3 regions of the Oceanobacillus sp. FSL K6-2867 genome follow, and region 3 is predicted to be linked to each of the others. Evidence: riboswitches for the same ligand, from Rfam matches in the RefSeq annotation. Region 3 holds a riboswitch; each other region holds the start of a gene.

Region 1 (7,674 bases), 1.6 Mb from region 3:
ATTGGACATTTTCATCATTCACTTTGAAAATACTCCCAAGCAGCTCCACCGGGAAACTTTTCGGAAATATCAGCTCTACCTCATAATCACTTGGCGTACGTTCCGTAACGGATTGAATCGTAATATCAGATAAAATCCAGGAATTCATCTGATTATATAGGCTCTCTCGCTTTGCTGGATCCTTAAAACCATAATAACTGCCATTCGCATGTAAAATGATGTCCATTGGCTCAATGATGCTCCGTTTATCTTCTACTGTTCCGCCAATGTCAACCTCATCAATCGTCTCATTATTTAATGCTGTCTGACTTGGCTTATAGCTTCCTGTTCCAAGGGTGAGAAGTAAGCTTGTTCCAATTAAAACAATTAATATTAACGTTTTTGCTGTTTCTAATTTCATCGGACTCCCCTCCGCTTCTTATTCATAAGCGGTAATGTGAAGAGAATCGTTGTCCCTTCACCTTCTTTACTTTTCGCCCAGATTGTCCCGTGGTGTGCTTCCACTAATTCTTTCGTAATTGCCAACCCTAAGCCTGTGCCACCAAATTTCCTTGCTCGTGCTTTATCTGCTCGGTAAAACCGTTCAAAGACTTTTTCCAGCTTATCATAAGCAATGCCCATTCCTTGGTCCTTGATGCTAACAAGCAGATAATGACGCTTTACTTCAAGTTTTAAACGTATTAATCCACCCTCTGGGGAATATTTAATCGCATTTGAAATAATATTATCCAGAATTTGTGTCATTTTATCTTTATCCATCCATACATAGCTTTGTACATCTGGAATTTCGCGAACGAGTTTTATTTTTTCAGGGGAATTCATTTCAAACCGGTCAATCACATGATGGAAAAAGCCCGCGAATTCGGCGCGTTCCTTATGCATCGGCAGCTCATCCGAATCCATCTTCGAAAGCTGAAGCAAATCGTTTACCATGCGAATCATCCGGTCTGTTTCACCTTGCGCAACACTTAGAAACTTCGGAGCGATGTCTTTATCCTCCCAAGCTCCATCGGTAAGTGCCTCCAGATAGCTTTTCATTGTTGTTAATGGTGTCCGCAGTTCATGCGAAACATTGGATACGAAATCACGTCGTTCTTGTTCCACCTTTTCCTGCTCGGTTACGTCACTAATTACCGTAATGAATCCGGTTATTTCCTCTTCGTCATCCAATACAGTTGAAAAGTTTGCCCGAATCAGGAAAGGACTATCATCATCACTGAAATCGATAATCATTGATCCACTATCTTGCAAATCCGTTATATCGATAATCTTACCTTCGAGCTGCAGAATGTCCAATAGAAAGTCGCCAATAACTTCTTCTGGATTATTACCGATCAATCTTCCTGCAGCTTCATTCATTAATGTAATCGCCCCACTATTATCTGTGGCAATAACACCATCGGACATATTGGAAAGGACGGAGCTTAGCTTTCTCCGTTCCTCTTCAATCGTTGCATACGAATGCTTCAGCCGGCTGTTCAAATCATTAAAGGTCTCAGCCAGCTGGCCGATTTCGTCTTTCCCATATATATTAAGTGTTTGTGTGAAATCCCCATTTGCCATGATCTGAGCTTGCTCTTTCATTTCCTTAATCGGCTTTGTAATGGTACGTGCGACAAGCACCCCAAGGATTGCTGATATCGTAATTGCCAGTACAGATCCTTGGAAAAAGAGGCGATTAATGCCTTCTACTTGATCGTATACGCCTTCCAATGAGGATTGAAAATAAATAACCCCAACAGCCAAGCCTTCTGAATCAAATATTGGTTCTACCTGGACATACACACTTTCTCCATTATCTTCAAACTCATTTTTCTGCTGGGAATCAAAAAATAATGCCTGCTGAACTAGAGGCTGTGTTGATTTTTTTCCAATCTCGTCCATTTCATTAATTCTATTCGTTCCCAAAACACGCCGCTGATTATCAATTACCTGTACGGTTGTAGCTGCATTATCGGTACTTATATCTTCAACAATTTGCTGTACCTCTTGCTGTAAAGGTATGTCACCATCCTCTTCATTTCGCTCTCGTTCAAAAGCTTGTTCGAGGTTATAGCTTAAGAGCTCCACCCGCTCATTAATGGAAGTTTTAAAGCTTCCCATTAGATCATCCTCCAGTCTGATGCTAAAGAATGATCCAATCACCTGAACTGCAAGCAGCAATAATAAGATATAAATAATAATAAACTTTAATTGTATCGAACGAAAAAAACCAACTTTATTCATCGCAACTACTCCTGCTCAGGATTGCGTAAATAATATCCTACACCCCGTCTTGTCACGATCCACATTGGGTTACTCGGATTCTCCTCAATTTTCTCACGAAGTCTGCGTACGGTAACATCAACCGTGCGGACATCTCCAAAGTAATCATAGCCCCAAACAGTTTCAAGCAAGTGCTCTCTTGTCATTACTTGTCCTATATGGCGAGCTAAATAATGCAATAGTTCAAATTCACGGTGCGTTAACTCGATTTGTTCGCCTTTTCGCGAAACCACATATGCATCCGGGTGAACAACAAGATCTCCAATAACAATATCCTTTGTTGCCTTCACCGTATCATCTGGAACCTGCTGCCTGCGCAGATTTGCTTTTACGCGTGCAATCAGCTCCCGGTTGCTGAACGGCTTTGTCACATAATCATCTGCACCAAGCTCGAGTCCAAGCACTTTATCAATTTCTGAATCCTTTGCCGTCAACATAATAACTGGCATTGTCTGTGTCTTTCTCACTTCACGAAGTACTTCATTTCCATCTTTATTTGGCAGCATAATATCCAATAGAATTAAATCAGGGTTCTCACTTTCAGCAAGCTCGATAGCTGTATCACCATCATTTGCTATGATTACTTGATAGCCCTCTTTTTCTAAATTAAATTTTAATATATCTGCAATTGGTTGCTCATCATCTACAACTAGTATTTTTTGTGCCATCTAATTTCACTTCCTTTTTATCCATTCCTTCATTCTATTCTACCGTACTTTTGCTCATCTGTCTTTACCTAGGAAACGTCTATCCTTTTACTTATTTTGTCGAAAGGAAGAAGGCCGGCTCAGGCAGAGCCGACCTTCTTATTATTTACTTACATATTCTGTCGGATTCTCGAGACTTCCACTTTTATATACTTCAAAATGAAGGTGAATTCCTGTCGAATTTCCCGTTGAACCCATCACGCCAATTTTGCTGCCTTTTTCGACAACCTGCCCGACTTTGACATCGATAGAGGATAAATGGGCATAGACTGTTTTCATGCCGTTATTATGATTAATCACAATCTTATTGCCATATCCGCCGTTATTATAGCCAGCAGACTCGACAACACCATTATCGGCAGCTAAAATATTGCGATTGCTTGGGCGTGCAATGTCAATTCCTTTATGCATTTTCCCCCAGCGCTCTCCTAAATGACTAGAAATATATCCACCGACTGCTGGCCATGCCATATCCCCAGTTCCTCGTGACGAAATCACTTTAGTGCCTTTGATAACAATCTTATTTACAGGCTCTTCTGTGATCGTTTCATCCAGAACTTCTTTTGCTGCTTGCTTGCCATTTCGTTTCTCTATTTCATATAGAACTTCTTTTTTCCCTTCTTCGCCTTCTTGTTTTACCTTTTCTTCGCCTTTATACATATCCTCTGATTCAATTACTTCCGTTTCAAATGCAATTGATTCCTCAACTGTCTGCTCTTCTGTCACTACAACTTGTGCAAATGGCTTATATTCCATTACGTTGATTTCCTGATCAATTTTCAATACAGCTTCATCTGCTAAATCAGAATTCAGCTCCAGCAATTTTTTCGTCGATAGATCATACTTTTCAGCAATCTCCCCTAGCACTTCTCCTTCTTTAACGGTATGCACCTTGTCTTGAAGCGTCCCTTTTTCCAGCTTTTTTATACCTTGTTTTTCCGTTAAAATTTCATCTGGATCTGCAGTTTCCTCGGAGATAACAGTCTCTTTCGATAATGCAATATCTGTAACAAGTGTTTCTCCAACATCAGGAACCTTTTTATCTTGAACTTGCTTTTCTTTTGCTTCTTTATCAGCTGCAGCCTTTTGCTTGTCAGCTTCGATTTTTTCCCATTCGTCTTCATCCGCATACTTTGTCGTATATGCATCAAGAACTGCTTCAGCCGCTTCTTCATCTTTAAAATAACCAACAGTTTCATCTGCAATATTCAATTCCACTGCATCTGCCATTACGGTTAAGTGCTCGTCCAGCCTTTTTGCTGCTTTTTCGTTATTGTATTTCGGATTAAAAACCATTTCAGGGATGAAGGTGACGTCCTCGCCAATGGTTAACTCAATAGCATCATAATTATTCTGATGCTTAGCCAGTTTATCATCAATTGCTTGCTGAACAAGATCCTGATCATCAACCTTTCCAAGATGCTCGCCATCTATGTACACATGATATATTGTTTCCAGTTTGTCCTCTGCCTGTACAGGGTTTAAGGTAATCCCAAATCCTAAACATGTCATTATTGCCGTCTTGCTTAAAAAGCTCCATTTCCGTTTACGTTTTATTGCTTCTAGTTTCTTTTCCGTACTTGTATGATAAAACATTTTCTAGTTCTCCTTTTAATCATGTAAATCTATATAAAGCACTATGGCATTTTTATAAAACTCATTCTATCAATCTACCATAGCTCTATAGGTTTAAAAATGGATTGTCGAATAATGTAAAGAAATTGTATTATTGCAACCAGGTATTTACTTTTTAAGCAAAGATATGGCCCCCCATTCTGATTAGTGTTTCTTTTGAAATTAATTTATTTTTTCAAAAAATGGTTGATTTTGGATTTTTAATCATATATAATACACATAATTTAGATTATATTACTCGGATTAATTATACTCTTATCCAGAGAGGTGGAGGGAAGGGCCCTTTGAAACCTCGGCAACAGGTTTAAACAAATACTGTGCCAATTCCTACAGACGGATAGTCTGAAAGATAAGAAGAGTGAATTCCAGTCCTAGTCAGGATAAAATTCATATCCCTCTTCTTTCATAAAAGAAGAGGGATTATTATTTTTATGGAGGGTTTAAGGATGGATAATTATTCGATTAGCTATACGAATTTCAATGGAGATCCTTTTAAAAATTGGTTACCTGCGGATTCGACCAAAGGCGCTTTGAAGATTTTACAGTGGGCCTACGAGACTTATGGTGACCGTGTTGTTTATGCTTGTAGTTTTGGTGCTGAAGGCGTTATATTGGTAGATCTGATTTCCAAGATACAAAAAGATGCCGCTATTGTTTTTCTCGATACGGATCTGCATTTTCAGGAAACATACGATTTGATTGACAAGGTGAAGAAAAAGTATCCAGACCTTCGTATTCACTTAAAGAAACCCGAATTAACCTTGGAAGAACAGGCTAAGCAACATGGATCCGCATTATGGAAGCGAAAACCTGATCAATGCTGCTATATCCGAAAAATAAAACCGCTTGAAGAAGCTCTAAGTGGTGCTCCCGCTTGGATCTCAGGTCTTCGCAGGGAACAGTCCCCTTCAAGAAGCAAGACTGATTTTATAAATAAGGATGAGCGGTTTCAATCGATAAAGATATGCCCATTGATCCATTGGACATGGAAGGATGTGTGGGATTATATCCAAGAAAATAAGCTGGATTATAATCTATTGCACGACCAGAATTATCCAAGTATAGGCTGTATTCCATGTACATCACAAGTTATGGACCAAGGCGATTCTCGTACAGGAAGATGGTCCGGATTCAATAAAACAGAGTGTGGTCTCCATACTTCTACAACTCAAAACGATTAAATCGTATCTTATATCGGAATACGAGCAATAATCCCAGGCATTAAACATAGTAAACAGCTATGTATACATTGGTTATATTGTTGATAGGCAAATAACATCAGTAGACTAAATTAAAAATATTCTTGAGAGGTGATTAGCTTTGCAGTTACAAGTTACTAATAGTCCTTTTAGTCAAGAACAGTCGGAGAAATTGAATCATATTCTCTCAACATTAACCGACGAACAACGAATATGGCTGAGCGGATACTTAACCGTCCCTCAAAACACCCAATCAAGTTTTATCATTGATTCATTCGGTCAATCCCATAATGCCAAAAATCAAACAGAACTGAGGCAGGTTACCATTCTTTTTGGATCTGAAACAGGGAATGCACAGTCACTTGCTGAACGCTTTGGACAGAGGATTAAGGAACAAGACTTCCCAGTCAAAATTGCTGCTTTAGATGACTTTAAACCAAAAGACTTAAAAAAAGTTCAAGATCTATTCATTATCACGGCTACCCATGGAGAGGGGGACCCACCAGATAACGCTCGAACATTCCATGAATTTCTTCATAGCAGAAAGGCACCACAATTAAAGGATCTACAATATTCAGTCTTATCTCTCGGTGACGAATCCTATGAATTCTTTTGCCAAACCGGTAAAGAGTTTGATAAGCGATTGGAGGAATTGGGAGGTGAAAGGCTCTATCCCCGAGTCGATTGTGATTTGGACTTTGATGAGCCTGCAGCAGAATGGATGGATGGTGTACTAGGCATCTTACAGGAAATGAAAGATACACATGAAACAACACAGGCAGATTCGTTATCCGAGACATCCATAATTGAACAGCCTATCTATTCCAAAGCAAACCCATTCCATGCCGAAGTGCTCGAAAATTTAAACCTTAACGGACGCGGTTCGAATAAGGAGACGCGCCATCTTGAATTGTCACTGGAAGGGTCAAAGTTCGAGTTCGAGCCTGGTGATAGCCTTGGTATTTTTCCGAAAAACAATCCTGCTTTAGTAGATGATTTAATTGCAGAGATGGGCTGGGATCCTCAAACAAGCGTCCAAATCAATAAGCAAGGCGAGGTGCGTGCCCTAAGGGAAGCTCTATTAACCAATTATGAAATTTCCAGATTAACAAAGTCTTTACTGCAAAAAGCTGCACAGCTTTTTAATCATGATAGGTTAAAAGATTTACTGCAGCCGGATAATGAAGAAAACCTAAAAACATATATCAATGGCAGAGATTTGCTTGATCTCGTTAGGGATTATCGCCCGAACAACATTGCTCCTATTGAGTTCATTCAAATACTGCGGAAGATTCCGGCTCGGCTATATTCGATTACAAGCAGCTACAAGGCAAACCCTGACGAGGTTCATATTGCTGTTGGAGCCGTAAAATATCCTGCACATCGACAAATTCAAGCTGGGGTTTGCTCGGGGCAATGCGCTGATCGTGTAGAGCCTGGTGAGCAGATTCCAGTATATATCCATCGGAACCCGAATTTTAAATTCCCTGCCGATATAGATACACCCGTAATCATGATTGGTCCTGGAACAGGGGTTGCCCCTTACCGTTCTTTCCTAGAGGAACGTGAGGAAATCGGACACAACGGCAAAACCTGGCTATTCTACGGAGATCAGCATTTTGATTCCGATTTTCTTTATCAAGTGGAATGGCAACGATGGCTCAAGGAAGGCGTATTAACGAAAATGGATGTTGCGTTCTCCCGGGATACAGATGAAAAGGTATATGTACAGCATCGCATGCTGGAAAAGAGCAAGGACATTTATCAATGGATTGCAGATGGAGCACATATCTATGTTTGTGGGGATGAAAGGCATATGGCCAGCGATGTTCATACAACATTGGTCACCATTCTCGAGCAGGAAGGTC
Region 2 (7,674 bases), 2.1 Mb from region 3:
AATCCGTCGATGCAGTTACAACAGGATTCCTAGCATGCTTCACTGCCGCTATTGCTGCGATATCATCAATATGCGCCATTAATTTTCCGCCAAATAGTGTACCAAAAGCATTTGTATCTGGCGGGAGTACATGTGTTGTTTTTATTGCTAATGAGTTTGAGCATGGTTTTGCTTCCATATTTTTTTCCTCCTGATGACTTTCCGCCGTTTACTATAAGTTATTCCTGCTTCCGAATGCCCTATAGCACTGGCGAAATTAGTCTGGAAATTGATTCTTTAAATCGAATACCAATTGTTCTTTGGTCATACAGTTTCTTCGTCATCTGTGTCGATAGCTCAATATCATCGTTAAACCTTTGAACTAGTCGTTCAGCTATTTCGGTATCATATAAAAATGCATTCACCTCAAAGTTGAGACGGAAACTGCGAACATCAATGTTTGCAGTCCCTACTGATGCAATTTTCCCATCAACAACAATTGTTTTTGCATGAAGAAAACCGTTTTGATAAATAAACACCTCAGCACCAGCTGTTAATAGTTCCCCACTGCTGGATAACGTTGCCCAGTACACGAATGGATGATCTGGTTTATTTGGAATCATAATTTTCACATCTACACCGGATAATGCAGCAATTCGCAATGCATCTTTCACACTTTCATCTGGTATAAAATAAGGTGTTTGAATGTAAATATAGTCCTTGGCCGCCATAATCATCTTAATGTAGCCATTTTTTATTTGTTCCCATTCCGTATCCGGACCGCTTGAAACTATCTGGATCCCTACGTCTCCACTTGGACTCGTGTTATAATAGCGATCATCATATAGAATATCATTTTTGGATGCTTGATTCCAATCGAGAATAAAGCGAGTTTGCAAACTTTGAACAGCCTCCCCCATTACACGTAAATGTGTGTCACGCCAATATCCAAATTTCCTGCTTTTTCCAAGATATTCATCACCAACATTGAATCCGCCAATATAGCCAATCTTCCCATCTATAATCGTTAGCTTACGATGATTTCGATAGTTTATTTTAAAATTAATGATAAGCTTAGATGGAAAAAATGACTCCACCATAACACCCGCGTTCTTTAATCGCTTTACATAGCTTCTTTTTAAAGAACGCGACCCCATATCATCATAGAGAACCCGGACATCAACACCCTCATTCGCTTTTTTAATGAGAACCTCTGCCAGACGCTGACCAAGCTCATCACTTCGCATAATATAGTATTGCATGTGAATGTGGTCCTTTGCCTTTTGCAGATCCTGAATCAGCGCTTCAAATTTTTCTTGCCCATCAGTATAAATTCCTATCTTATTATCTTGCGAAAAAATAGCATCATCATTCCGCAATAGAAGGTACACTAGGTCGCTATATTCACGCATCGCCTCATCATTAAAGTGAAAATCCTTATCCTCCAAGGTGCGCAGCTGTGATTGAACAGTCGTTTTTACACCCATCATGCTTTTTTTATCCCATGTGAAAATTCTTCTGTTGCTTATTGGCTTACCAAAAATTAAGTATAGAATAAATCCTGCGATTGGAATAAACAGCAATACCATTAACCATGCCCATGAAGAGGTTGGATCTTTCCTTTCCAAAAATACAATAGAAATACCCAATGCAATATTTAAAACGATTATAAGTCCGAGTAAAAACGACAGTATTCCCATCGTATCAATCTCCCTCTAAACGTATATTTCCACTATCTAATATAGCACAGAAATTTAATCCAGGTTAGTGATGCGCTGTTTTTTCAATGTTTCATGCATACTATTTAGCCTATCCAAGAAAAGATAAAACATAGTAAGGAATTTTTTCGCGTTTGAAAGAAACTCCGGATTAGTGCAATTACGGTATGTGCGTATACTCGCTCCGCTAATTTTGCTTTGCTACATTCCACAGTAGTAACATAAACAAAGTTTTCATTTTAACCAGTCCGGGTGAGCGGAGGGCGGTGACTCTTCGAAAATAGGATGTAAATGCTGACGAAGCATTCCTTGTCCTGTGGGAACAGCACGTGTCTGAAGTCTTGCAGGAAGTGGTTTTCTTTCGGAGAGGCTGAAGTCGTGCCCACGGAAAGCATCCGCCCGGAGCTATCCCGGACGGCGGGGCTTACACATACCTTAGCAGTTAGTTAGAAGTTTATATAAACCCAGGTTGAAATCCCTTCTCTTCCTATCCAATTCTATTATCATAGAACAAATAAAATACACGCCATGCTAGAAAATAATTAACATTTGGCGTGTATGTAAAAGGAGCGTTGCTTATCTTATAATTGCTCTAATGCCTGTTCCAAATCAGCCCAAATATCCTCCCACGCTTCCAATCCAACTGAAAGCCGAATAAGCTGATCCGTAATGCCCATTTGCTGGCGCACTTCGTATGGTATGCTTGCATGTGTCATTGTAGCAGGATGCTCAATTAACGTTTCGGCATCTCCTAGACTGACTGCAATCTTTATAAAGCCCAATTGATTCAATAGTAATTGTGCTTGGCTTTTATCTCCTTTCACTTCAAAGGAAATAATTCCTCCACCGCGTTTCATTTGTTTTTTCATAATCGAGAAATCCCGATTTTCTTCGTCTTCGGGATAATATACATTAGCGATTTTTCGATGCATCTTCAGCTGCTCGACAATTTTTTGGGCATTGTCACAGTGACGATCCAAACGAACTGGCAATGTTTTTAAGCCACGCAGCAATAACCATGCATCAAATGGAGAAATCACGCCGCCAATATCTTTTTGTGTTGTTTGCGAAACCATATCAATAAACGATTTTTTGCCAACTACTAAACCAGCAATTACATCTCCGTGACCGCCAATGTATTTCGTTGCGCTATGAAGGACAATATCGCATCCTAATTCCAATGGTTGCTGTAAATATGGAGATGAAAATGTGTTGTCCACCACAACTGGAATACCATATTCTTTTGCAACCTCTGCTACTTGCTTCAAATCAATTAAACGCATTGTTGGATTAATCGGCGTTTCTACATAGATGACAGTGGTTTCTGGCCGAATAAGACTGCGAAGCTCTTCCTTTGATTTCATCTCTGAAAAATCAGTCATTATATTATATTTTTCCCGCATCATCGTCAACAATCCGAATGTACAACCATATAATCCTGAGGAGCAAATAATATGGTCATTTGCTTTTGTCAATGCAATGAGAACAGCTGATACTGCCGCCATTCCTGAAGCAAATGCGAGCCCGGCCTCGCCCTTTTCCAAGCTTGCAACCCGTTCTTCAAGTACACGCACGGTTGGATTTCCCAGCCGTGAATAAATATAACCCGATTCTTCACCTGCAAAGCGGCGTTCTCCTAGCTCGGCAGTTTCAAATGAATAGGTAGATGTTTGAAAAATGGGTGTGGAAAGACTTCCAAGCATTTCTTTTGAATCATAGCCTTCATGGATAACAGCCGTTTCAAAACGTTTTTGTTTTTGTATCATCCGTAAACCCCCTTCTATAGATGTTACTTATACTCATATCTATCATATCGAATATAACTCACACAGGAAAGCGTTTTCTGGATCAAAGATAAGCTAAGTGATTGCTAAATTGGCAAATTCCATCTAACATAATAGGAATATTAACAAAAAATCCGCTTAGGAGGGATAATAATGGATAATCGGCATTCGAAAACTGGCATCATCTATACGTTCAGCGCCTACCTCTTATGGGGAATTATTACCATGTACTGGAAGCAAATTGAATATGTTCCAGCTGGAGAAATTCTAGCACATCGCATAGCATGGTCAGCTGTATTCATGCTGCTTCTCGTCATTATTCTTGGTAAATGGAACCACTTCATACAGGAGTGTCGGCAAATTATCAAAAAGAAAAAGCAATTATTCGGGATTACAGCGGCCGCGATTGTAATTACATTAAACTGGTTTCTATTTATTTGGGCAGTTGTTCAAGGACATATCCTGCAAGCAAGTCTTGGATATTATATCAACCCGCTTATTAGTATTTTATTAGGAGTTATCATTTTGAAAGAACCAGTGACGAAAAGTCAATTACTCTCCTTCATTCTAGCAGCTATCGGTGTGTTTTACTTAACATTCAATTTTGGCGTATTTCCCTGGATCTCCTTGCTGTTAGCAACCACGTTTGCATTATACGGATTGCTGAAAAAAACAGTGAATGTCAGCGCAATGTCCGGCCTGACAATCGAAACGTTGCTCATTACACCAGCAGCACTTATTTATTTATGGCTTATACCGAGCAGTTCATTTTCATTTACGCCATTTATCACGGTTACGAACTTATTTTTAATTGGGGCAGGTATTGCTACCGCTGTTCCTCTATTATTATTTTCTAGTGGCGCTAAACAGATTCCTCTAGCGATGGTAGGTTTTTTGCAATATATCACGCCTACAATGATGCTTGTAATCGGTGTGTTTTTCTATAATGAACCTTTTTCCCAGGCACATCTCATTACATTTGTTTTTATATGGACCGCCTTATTTATATATATGGCTTCTATTTATAAAAATTCGCAGCGTCGTTTGCGGACACACTAAAATACATCTTTAGCATCTGGTTAATCTTAAACATACAGCCAGTTTGTTTTAAACTTTTCAGAAAACAGCATTGACAGAAAATAAAATTCATTGTATACTCACAATAACTTAAATAATGCAACATCTCTTATCAAGAGTGGCGGAGGGAATAGGCCCTATGAAGCCCAGCAACCTTAAGGCATTAACTTGCTTGTAACGGTGCTAAATCCTACAGGTTAAAAGCCTGGTAGATAAGAGGAGGAACGGTTCGTACATACGCCCTCTTCTTAGGAAGAGGGCTTTTTCGTTATCTCTCTTCAAGAACATATAACATTTTAAGGAGGATTTTTATTATGTCACAATTTCAGCCAGAAACGGTATTACTTCATGGAGGGCAGCAGCCTGATCCAACTACAGGTGCACGTGCTGTTCCAATCTATCAAACAACTTCTTATGTTTTTCGCGATACAGAGCACGCTCAAAACTTATTTGGTTTAGCAGAACCAGGTAATATATACTCTCGTATTATGAATCCGACCGTTGATGCATTCGAACAGCGTGTTGCCCAGCTGGAGGATGGAGTTGGTGCTGTAGCAACATCGTCTGGAATGGCTGCTATTACACTAGCAATCTTGAATATCGCGGAAGCTGGAGATGAAATTATCGCGGACAGCAACTTATATGGAGGGACGTACAATCTTTTTGCAGCAACTCTTCCACGCTACGGAATTACAGTAAAATTTGTCGATGGTACAAAACCAGAAGAATTTGAAGCTGCAATTACCGATAAAACAAAAGCTATATTCGGTGAAGTTATCACCAACCCAAGCCTTTACATTTTTGACGTTGAAACTGTTGCTGACATTGCGCATGCTCATGGCATTCCATTAATTATTGATAATACATTTGCTCCTTATATCGCAAAACCACTCACTTGGGGCGCTGATATAGTCATTCATTCCGCAACAAAATGGATTGGCGGTCATGGTACAACAATTGGTGGAGTTGTCGTTGACGGCGGAAGATTTGACTGGAATAACAATCGGTTTCCTGGATTCACGGAGCCTGATGAAACGTATCACGGCTTAAAATATAAGGATCTTGGACCAACAGCATTTATTACAAAACTGCGTGTTCAATTATTGCGAGATATCGGTGCATGCTTGAGTCCGCAAAGTGCGTTTTTATTCCTGCAAGGACTGGAAACACTTCATCTAAGAATTGAAAGACACAATCAAAATGCAGAAAAAGTAGCTGCCTATTTACAAAAACATAAAGCAGTGGAATGGATTAACTTCCCTGGCTTGAAGGAACATCCATCCCATAATCTTGCTAAGAAATATTTCAAGAACGGGTATGGCTCCATTATTACATTTGGTATCCAAGGCGGTCGTGATGCAGGCAGAAAACTAATCGACAATGTGAAGCTATGGTCACATGTGGCAAATGTCGGAGATGCCAAATCCTTAATTATTCATCCTGCTTCAACGACACATCAGCAACTAAGTGCAGAGGACTTGAAGAAAAGTGGTGTATCCGAAGAGCTCGTCCGCTTGTCGGTTGGGTTAGAAGCTGTGGAAGATGTTCTGGCAGATTTAGAGCAGGCAATTGGTAAAGCAACAGGAGTTAATCAAGAAGCACAACAATCCGATGACAATGCAATTAACGGCTTGCTTTCTTCTCCATTTGATCGCACTGAAGGTGTACGCAAAAAGATTATTGCTTGCATCGGTATTGATCAGAATGAAACGAAATCATTAGAAAAACTTGGCTTTGAGATTGTGCCTGTAGAAAATGATCCTGCCAATGAATTATCTGTAATTACATCTCCTGTTGATGCATTATGGATTAACAATAAAGAACTGCCAGCAGCAGTTATTGAACAGTTGGTAAATAAAGAAATCAAGTTTATTTTCGCTGAGGGAGCTGCAAGCACAAATCAAACAGTTCAGCATGCAAATGCTGCGGGAATTATTGTTACGGAAGTCAATCCAGCTACATTAGCACTTCAGCTTCGTAGCAATAACACGCAAAATACTGTTACAGTTTAACAATTATACCGATCAGGTTTACTTCTTCATCGAAATGGGAATATACCCAAAGAGAGCAAACCAAAATTTAAATCGCCTTCTATCCAGAGGGCGATTTTTTAATTAAGCTTTTATTTTCGTTATTGTCGTATTTAAAAGAAACGATGGATTTGGATTAATGTGCAATTATGGGTTGTGCGTATACCCGCTACAGAAACACACTTCGCGCACCTTAGGGTGACCCGACGCTTCTTGAACTACATTCTGTGAAGTCTATATCTACCATGTAATAAAAACGGTGTGTAATTGAGAACAACTTCAAGTTTAACTTCTTATATTATTGATTAAACTTATAAAGGATGTATTCTAAAAAAATGCTCACAATAACAACAACTACCGCCTTGAAATGGTGGGAAACGAGCATTACATATAAAGAACAGAAGAACTTCAGATGATTTTCTTTAACTTAATTTTTACAGGATGATTGAAAGGGTATATAATTTATAAATCCTCTTCGAATAATTATAAAGCGGACAAATTAGCCTTTTTTCCATATTATATTAAGAGATAACTGCATAGGTGTGATGAACTTGAAAAAGTATGTTTATATAGCCCTTTCCCTTTTAGTTATTGGATTTGCAATGGTTTATTTTATGCAGCAGTCACAGAAGACAATTACGGAGCCTGCAACTGAGCATGAGCATGATATGGAACAAGAACAAAAAGAACAGGACGAGGACAATAAATCGGATGCTAATGAAGAGAAACAAGAACAAGAGAAAGAAACAAAACAACCTGGATTACCACCAAGTATATCTGGAGCACTACAGAGTACAGTTAGTTTCTTCAGCAATCAGGAAACAAAGATTGTTGCCATCGGGGATTCACTCACCCAAGGCGTTGGGGATGAAACGGAGCAAGGCGGCTATATTGGAATATTAGAAAGAACAATTAATGATGGGTTACAAACAGTAGAAATTGATAATTTCGGCAAGCGGGGAAACCGGACAGATCAATTGCTTAAGCGTTTAGAGAAGCAAGAAATACGTGATGCAATTGCGGATTCTGATTTAGTACTGATTACGATTGGTGCAAATGATATTATGAAGATAGCGAGAGAAAACA
Region 3 (7,674 bases):
GTTTTGTGTTTGTTTTCCACGTCCAACAGTAACAGCTTTAGCCTCAGACGTTGCATTATCACCAAGTAAGTAGGTAATGTTTTCGGAAACCGTATTTCCGTCATTCATTTGTCCTAATGCCCAGTTAATCTTCGCATCACGCTGTGCAACACCACGACGATTTACATACGTTGTGGTTCCCGCTGCAAAATGGTCTACTGCACCATATGCAACCTCTGCATTATTATGAGCAAATACTTCCGTTACAATGTTTGCTACTGTTTTTTGCTCTTCATTATGGGAAACGTAGTTCTCCAAGTATGTGAGCGAGCTTCCTTCTTCAGCAACGATCAGCACGTGGTTGAACAATGCTGTTTCAGGATCTTCTTGCCAGAAAATAGCTTGGACTGGTGCTTCAATTTGAACATTTTTAGGAACATAGATAAAGATTCCGCCATTCATTAATGCAGCATGAAGTGCAGTTAAACGATCCTGATCAACAGAAACTGCTTCTTTCATGTAATATTTTTCAACTAAGTCACTATGTTCATTCAAGGCAGTAAAAATGTCTGTAAATATAACACCTTTATCCTTTAAATCTTCACTTAAAGTAGAAAATGCAACAGAATGGTTACGTTGAATCAACAAGTTTTCCGCTTTATTTTCTTCGTCAAAGTATGCTTGTATATCTTCAGGCAATTCAGTTGTAGCACTTACAGCCTGACCTGATGTAAATTCATGTTTGAACGTGCTGAAATTCCAGTTACGGATATTCGTTTTATCCGGCTTTGGCATTTCAAGCGTGTTCGCCTGAGAAAGAGCGCTCACGCGTAATTCAGACATCCACGCAGGTTCGTTTCGTTCTTTTGAAAACTGTTCTATATAGTCTTTATCAAATGGCAGCTTTGTTTCGACAGTCATTTTACTCCTCCTAACATTACGCGTTTTGTTCTACTGTTTCGTCTGTAATTCCTAACTCTTCTTTAATCCACTCATAACCTTCTTCTTCTAAACGTTTTGCAAGCTCAGGTCCACCTGATTTCACAACACGGCCTTGCATCATAACATGAACAAAGTCAGGAGTAATGTAGTTTAGTAAACGTTGGTAGTGCGTAATCATTAGGCAACCAAAGTCTTCTCCGCGCATTTTGTTAATTCCTTTAGACACAATTTTCAATGCATCGATATCTAATCCAGAATCGATTTCATCTAAAATTGCAATAGCAGGATTTATTTGCAATAATTGAAGGATTTCATTACGTTTTTTCTCCCCGCCAGAGAAACCTTCGTTTAAGTAACGTGTAGCCATATTTTGGTCAATTTCAAGCAAATCTAAGTCTTTATCTAATTGTTTAATAAATTTCATTAAAGATACTTCATCGCCTTCTTCACGACGTGCATTTATTGCAGAACGAAGAAAATCAGACGTTGTTACACCACTGATTTCACTTGGATACTGCATTGCTAGGAATAGACCTGCACGAGCACGCTCATCTACTTCCATTTCTAGTACATCTTCACCATCAAGAATAATGCTTCCTTCGGTAACTTCATATTTTGGGTGTCCCATGATTGCAGAAGCAAGTGTAGATTTACCTGTTCCGTTCGGTCCCATAATTGCGTGGAATTCTCCACCTTTTATCGTAAGGTTTACACCTTTTAATATCTCTTTGTCTTCAATGGATACATGAAGATTCTTAATTTCTAAAACTGATCCTGACATAGTACATACCTCCAAGTAAGCTATTTTCTAGTATGAAATGAATTGATATCATTCTCAACTTATTCTCATTACAATCTTAAAGCATTTCAAATTAATTATCAACTCTTTTAAATGCACACCTATTACTGCTTTACCATACCAAACTAGTTATAAATGTACAAATAAATAGTGCTGATGTCCAATCATGAGGACACCAGCACAAAGGTAATCATTAATTTGTTATTTTACTAATTGTCTATCCATTTCCGCCACAAGCATTTTAGCCATTTTATATTCCCGTTCCCGCTGTTTTTCTACGTCCAATCGCTTTTCAAGTTTCCTGCTGTATTCAGCGTAACAAACATGTCGGGACTTTGTCATTCCTTTTTCCATTTCCGAAGTGTAATTCAACCTCAGACCACTGTCAATAGTGAATCATCCTTTCGTTTTGGTTACGTAAATTATGGTAACACTAAAAACGTTCCCGCTACAATACGGATCTAAACGTCTATAGACCGATTATTCTATATATGGCTGATTCACAACATGAAAACAATGAAACGACATACAATTATGGCAAATAACGCACGTATCCTTTAGATTGCTATTATTAATTGCTGTCACCGACTGGCAAGACTGCACCTTCGTAATTGTCCATCATAAAGTTTTGAATTTCTTCAGACTTCAGTACTTCAACCAGTTTCTTCAATGCTTCGTTATCAGCATCTTCCGATCTTACAGCAATAACGTTTAGATATTCAGATTCCTCGTCTTCAACAAATAAAGCATCCTCTAACGGATTAAGTCCTGCACCAATAGCATAGTTTGTGTTAATAACAGCAAGTGTATCTTCTTCTGCATTATAAAGTTCAGGGAGCAGGGCTGGATCATAATCTGGTGAGAAAACTAAATTTTTCGGGTTTTCAACGATATCATCAATTGTCGCAGCAGATTTTTTTACACTGTCGTCTAAAGTAATCAAGCCTTCCCGCTCAAACAATGTTAAAATACGTCCATGATCTGAAACAGAATTACTTAAAATAACTTCAGTTCCATCTTTAATATCATCTACAGATGCAATACCTTTTGAATAAACACCCATTGGTTCAACATGGATAGCTCCAAGGGATTCAATCTCATAGCCAGTGTCTTCAACGGTTTGATTTAAATATGGAATATGCTGAAAGTAGTTCGCATCTAATGTGCCATTATCTAAATCATCATTTGGAAGTACATAATCCTGATATTCTTCAATATGAAGTGTTACTCCTTGTTCTTCAAGCAATGGCTGAGCTTCTTCCAAAATTTCTGCATGTGGAGTGCTTGAAGCTCCAACAGTGATTTCTGTTTCCGATCCATTGTCTGAATCATTTCCACCGCACGCTGCTAATAAAAGTACGAGTGCAAATGCCGCAATTGCTAAAAACTTTTTCATTTTTGTTCTTCCTTCCCACTATTTTATTGAATTGATAAAGATAGTTCCAATTTCCATGTTAAACTTAACGTTTATCAAGCTTATTTGTGATAAAATCTCCAATAAATTGGAAAATAAACACGATAATTACAATAATAACGGTACAAAGAAATACAACATCAAAATCTCTGCGCTGGAATCCGAAATAATAAGCGTAGCTCCCAAGGCCACCTGCACCTATCGCTCCAGCCATAGCTGTATAGCCAATTAATGCAATTGAGGTAACTGTAAGCCCTGAAACCAATGCTGGCATTGATTCAGGGAGCAGAACGCGAAAAATAATTGTTCGTGTTTTGGCACCCATTGCTTTTGCTGCCTCGACCACACCTTTATCTACTTCCTTAAGCGCAATTTCAACAAGTCTTCCGTAAAACGGTGCAGAACCAATAATCAGTGCTGGTAATGCTGCGTTTGGTCCACGTATTGTTCCGACAAGAAAGTTGGTAAACGGAAATAATAATAAGATTAATATAATGAACGGAATTGCTCTAAATATATTCACAAAAGCCGCTACGATAAAATTAATAAATTTATTTTGCCAAATGCCTTCTTTTGACGTTAAATATAGAAGCAAGCCTAATAGCAGACCAAATATACACGTACCAATTACAGATATAACGGTCATATAAAATGTTTCATAAACTGCTTCAACTAAATCATCATATTTAATATTTGGGAATAACTTAGTTAACATCCCGGATAACCTCCACTTCGACCGAGGTTTGTTCCTGTATAAAGCTTACTGCTCTACCAATTTCCTCTTGTTCACCTATAGCTTGAACGAATAAAGTACCATATCCGCCAGCCTGTGTTTGTGTAATTTTTCCTTGTAAAATATTTAAATCAATATCAAAGCGCTTTGCCAGTTGGCTTATAAGCGTTTGATTGGTTGCTTCCCCTAAAAAGTGAAGCTTAAGAATATTACCATTTTCATAGTTCTCAATTAAATTGGTAATGTCATCTTCTTCATCATGCATCCCCATAATTTGCTGTACAAATTTCTTCGTAACAGGCTGTACTGGATTGGTAAATACATCAAGAACATTACCTTGTTCAACAATTTTTCCATTCTCCATAACAGCTACTTGGTTACAAATTTTCCGAATCACATGCATCTCGTGTGTGATTAGAATAATTGTCAGTCCAAGTTTTTGATTAATATCAACGAGCAAATTCAAGATTGCATTCGTCGTTTCCGGATCCAGTGCAGATGTTGCTTCGTCACATAATAGCACTTTGGGATTATTCGCAAGTGCCCGGGCGATACCAACACGCTGCTTTTGTCCGCCACTTAACTGTGACGGATACGCTTTTTCACGTCCGCTTAATCCAACCAAATCAATGAGCTCTTGTACTCGCCTTTCACGCTCTTGTTTTGGAACTCCCGCGATTTCCAGCGGAAATGCAATATTTGCTTCAACCGTTCTGGACCAGAGCAAATTGAAATGCTGAAAAATCATCCCAATGCCCTGTCTTGCCAAGCGGAGCTCTTTAGAATTAAGTGCGGTTATTTCTTCATTATTAATAACTATTCGTCCTGATGATGGTTCTTCCAGTCGGTTAAGCAGTCTGACGAATGTACTCTTTCCTGCACCACTATAGCCAATCACACCGAAAATATCACCTTCAGGAATCGTAAGGGTCAAATCATCAACAGCTGTAATGTCATTATTATTTAGTTTAAAAACCTTACGTAAACCCTCAATCGAAATCACTTCACGTCCTCCTTTATGCTCTGGCTTTCACAATGCCTATAAACAAATTCCTTCATTACACTTGCGCAGGTAAGAAGATTAATACTTTCCATCTGTGAAAAACAAAAAACGTCCATCTGTAAAGAGAACAGAAAGACGTTATATCATTAAAAGTCTCACGTTCTCTCATCTGTCAAAGTTTACTTTGCAGGAATTGGCACCTTTCAAAAATTGAAGGTTGCCGCGGTTTCAAAGGGCCAGTCCCTCCACCGCTCAAGATAAGAGATAGATCGTATCTGATTTGGCAATTCAGTGTCACTATCGTAGCATGTGAAAATACCTGTGTCAATTATAATTGGCATTTAACTGCTGGCAAAGTGAAACTTCAATTAGAGGGAGGGGTTCTTTCACTGAAAATAGTATCTCCCGTCCTTCCAGTTTTTATTTTATGCACTTTAAAGACGAATAATAATACTCATTAGTGCGCGGCAAATAATTCCGGCTTATATGTCATTAAATAGCTATATAAATTACCTATTGATTGAAAGGCATAGATTTTTTCTTTCACTTCATTTCCTTCTTTAATGAGAAGGCATGGTACACTTTCAATTTTATTTTCCTGCATAAAGTCTGGATACAGGGACGCATTCATCTCGAAAAAAATATCCAGTCCGTGAACAGACTCGATTTTATCAAGCATTGACCTTGCTACTGTACATGTTCCACAAAAAGGTGTGTAGATATATAGTAACATGCGTTCCTGGTCCAGATTTGCTTCTGTTATTTGCTGCATTGTTTACCACCTTAAGTTCTATCTATATTAAAAATATTGGACGAACAGAAAAATGTTTACTCAGCAGTGTACTGGCAAGTATTTTCTCTGGCGTAGCTGCTACTTCCCGATACTCACTACTAATATAAATATGCTCAGCATGCGGCAATTCACGAGCCAGCTGCTTACGCAATTTCAATCCAGATTTATCCTCGTCTACTAGAATAAACACATCCTTATCGTCCAATCCATATGTTTCGAGTAATTCATCAAACCGCTCTACCCCGAATGTACCGTTTGTACATACGATTGTAACTTCGTCATTGATTACTTTTTCAATTTGTTTTTTATCTGTAAGCCCTTCGACAATAATCACTTTTTCAAATTCAGCAGATATCATACATGAGCACTCCTTATGCAAGCAAGAAAGTTGCCTACCTAATTCATGTTCAAAAAGGAGGATGAAAAGGACCGCGAAATTCGATGTTCATTTTCATCGGACCTTTTGAACAACATCTATTACTACATTATATGATTGAAATAAGGCTAACTATACACTTTTACGCGCACAATTAGCCTTTGGGCATTATTCTTCAGTTAATTCTTGATATGCATCGGAAGACAATAATTGCTCGAGCTCTGCTTCATCAGAAGGCTCAACAACAACCATCCATGCTTTTTCGTAAGGAGATTCATTTACAAACTCTGGACTATCTTCCAATTCTTCATTAACCGCGACAACTTTCCCGCTGATTGGAGCATATAATTCAGAAACTGTTTTTACAGATTCTACACTGCCAAACGGCTCGTCTGCAGTAATTTCATCTCCAACCTCCGGCAACTCAACAAATACGATATCACCTAGCTCATCTTGCGCAAAGTCAGTAATTCCAATACGCACATTTCCTTCTTCTTTTTTAATCCATTCATGTTCTTTTGAATAAAGTAAATCTTGTGGCAAACTCATTGTAATCCCTCCATTAATTCATTCCAATTTAACTATACAATCTAACCTTGTATTTTTCTAGTCTTTACTTGAAATTAAATGAAAAGTTAATCATTTTAACAAGTAACTACAACCAATTTTCTTGAAATGTTTCTTCTTTAAATCCGACGGTTACCTTTGTCCCGTCTGTAACGATCGGGCGTTTGATTAACATTCCATCTGAAGCAAGGATTTCTGCTAATTCCTCTGTACTTGCATCATTTATTTTTTCCTTAATATTTAATTCACGATATTTCTTCCCGCTCGTATTAAAGAACTTTTTAGCAGGCAAATCACTTTTGGCAATCAAATCAAGCAGTTCTTCCTTTGCAGGTGTTTTTTCCACAATATGTATACTTGTATAATCGATGTTATGATCATCAAACCATTTCTTCGCCTTTTTGCACGTTCCGCAATTGGGATACCAGTAAAATGTTAATGCCATGTATAACTCCTCCAATCAAGTTGCATTGTTTAAGGTTTATTCTATCATGATTTCTATAAAATTATTAGTATTGCTGCTTAGCAGTTTCTTTTGTAATCCAAAAAAGAAAAAATTAAAATGCCATGAAGAAAATCAGGTAAAAAGACTGCCCGTTTTCTTCATGGCTGCATATCTTAGCGGTCTTCTTTTGTTGGTCCCATGACACCAGGCACACGCAAGCCTGCTTGACGTAATAATACGGTCATTTGGCCGCGATGATGGGTTTGATGGTCAATAAGTGTACGCAACAATGCACCTCTTGCTACAGAGCCACCCATAGCATCAACTTCTTCCTCCAGCATCTCATCCGTTACGTTTTGTTCAACTTGTTCTTTAACTAATGTTGTTACTTTTTTATATACCTCTACAATTTCACTTGCTTTTTCTGGAGTAGCGTTTTGAGTTTCAGGTGCGTCAACCTCCACACCTACAAGTCCGCTAAAAAATACTGGGCTTGCCGCTAAATGCCATCCTAGCCATCCTAATGTGCTGTGGCCTTCTACAATTGCTTGATTTAGTTTATCATCTGTTAACGATTCGAGAACCGCAATTGTCCCTTTCGCCGCATGATCCCAATCATTCAC

The links. A riboswitch is a leader RNA that binds a small molecule or an ion and turns the genes downstream of it on or off. The one in region 3 is predicted to bind S-adenosylmethionine.
Region 1: it holds a riboswitch for S-adenosylmethionine, as region 3 does, so the genes downstream of both, NSQ77_RS10585 (phosphoadenylyl-sulfate reductase) here and NSQ77_RS02650 (methionine ABC transporter ATP-binding protein) in region 3, are expected to answer to the same signal.
Region 2: it holds a riboswitch for S-adenosylmethionine, as region 3 does, so the genes downstream of both, NSQ77_RS12965 (O-acetylhomoserine aminocarboxypropyltransferase/cysteine synthase family protein) here and NSQ77_RS02650 (methionine ABC transporter ATP-binding protein) in region 3, are expected to answer to the same signal.

What each region holds. Positions count from the first base shown of each region.
Region 1 covers NZ_CP150144.1:2,126,766-2,134,439, reverse strand. Annotated here, with positions in the region: gene yycH (two-component system activity regulator YycH) at 1-400, opposite strand, end outside; gene walK (cell wall metabolism sensor histidine kinase WalK) at 397-2,226, opposite strand; gene yycF (response regulator YycF) at 2,232-2,933, opposite strand; gene NSQ77_RS10590 (peptidoglycan DD-metalloendopeptidase family protein) at 3,075-4,568, opposite strand; SAM riboswitch class I at 4,860-4,963, shown strand; gene NSQ77_RS10585 (phosphoadenylyl-sulfate reductase) at 5,054-5,788, shown strand; gene NSQ77_RS10580 (assimilatory sulfite reductase (NADPH) flavoprotein subunit) at 5,928-7,674, shown strand, end outside.
Region 2 covers NZ_CP150144.1:2,643,577-2,651,250, reverse strand. Annotated here, with positions in the region: gene NSQ77_RS12985 (acyl-CoA thioesterase) at 1-178, opposite strand, end outside; gene cls (cardiolipin synthase) at 240-1,679, opposite strand; gene megL (methionine gamma-lyase) at 2,279-3,463, opposite strand; gene rarD (EamA family transporter RarD) at 3,635-4,540, shown strand; SAM riboswitch class I at 4,665-4,777, shown strand; gene NSQ77_RS12965 (O-acetylhomoserine aminocarboxypropyltransferase/cysteine synthase family protein) at 4,873-6,570, shown strand; gene NSQ77_RS12960 (SGNH/GDSL hydrolase family protein) at 7,134-7,674, shown strand, end outside.
Region 3 covers NZ_CP150144.1:573,007-580,680, forward strand. Annotated here, with positions in the region: gene sufD (Fe-S cluster assembly protein SufD) at 1-900, opposite strand, end outside; gene sufC (Fe-S cluster assembly ATPase SufC) at 917-1,702, opposite strand; gene NSQ77_RS02635 (hypothetical protein) at 1,922-2,092, opposite strand; gene NSQ77_RS02640 (MetQ/NlpA family ABC transporter substrate-binding protein) at 2,292-3,116, opposite strand; gene NSQ77_RS02645 (methionine ABC transporter permease) at 3,181-3,849, opposite strand; gene NSQ77_RS02650 (methionine ABC transporter ATP-binding protein) at 3,839-4,870, opposite strand; SAM riboswitch class I at 5,033-5,134, opposite strand; gene NSQ77_RS02655 (thioredoxin family protein) at 5,328-5,642, opposite strand; gene NSQ77_RS02660 (toprim domain-containing protein) at 5,665-6,021, opposite strand; gene gcvH (glycine cleavage system protein GcvH) at 6,208-6,588, opposite strand; gene NSQ77_RS02670 (arsenate reductase family protein) at 6,695-7,051, opposite strand; gene NSQ77_RS02675 (DinB family protein) at 7,225-7,674, opposite strand, start outside.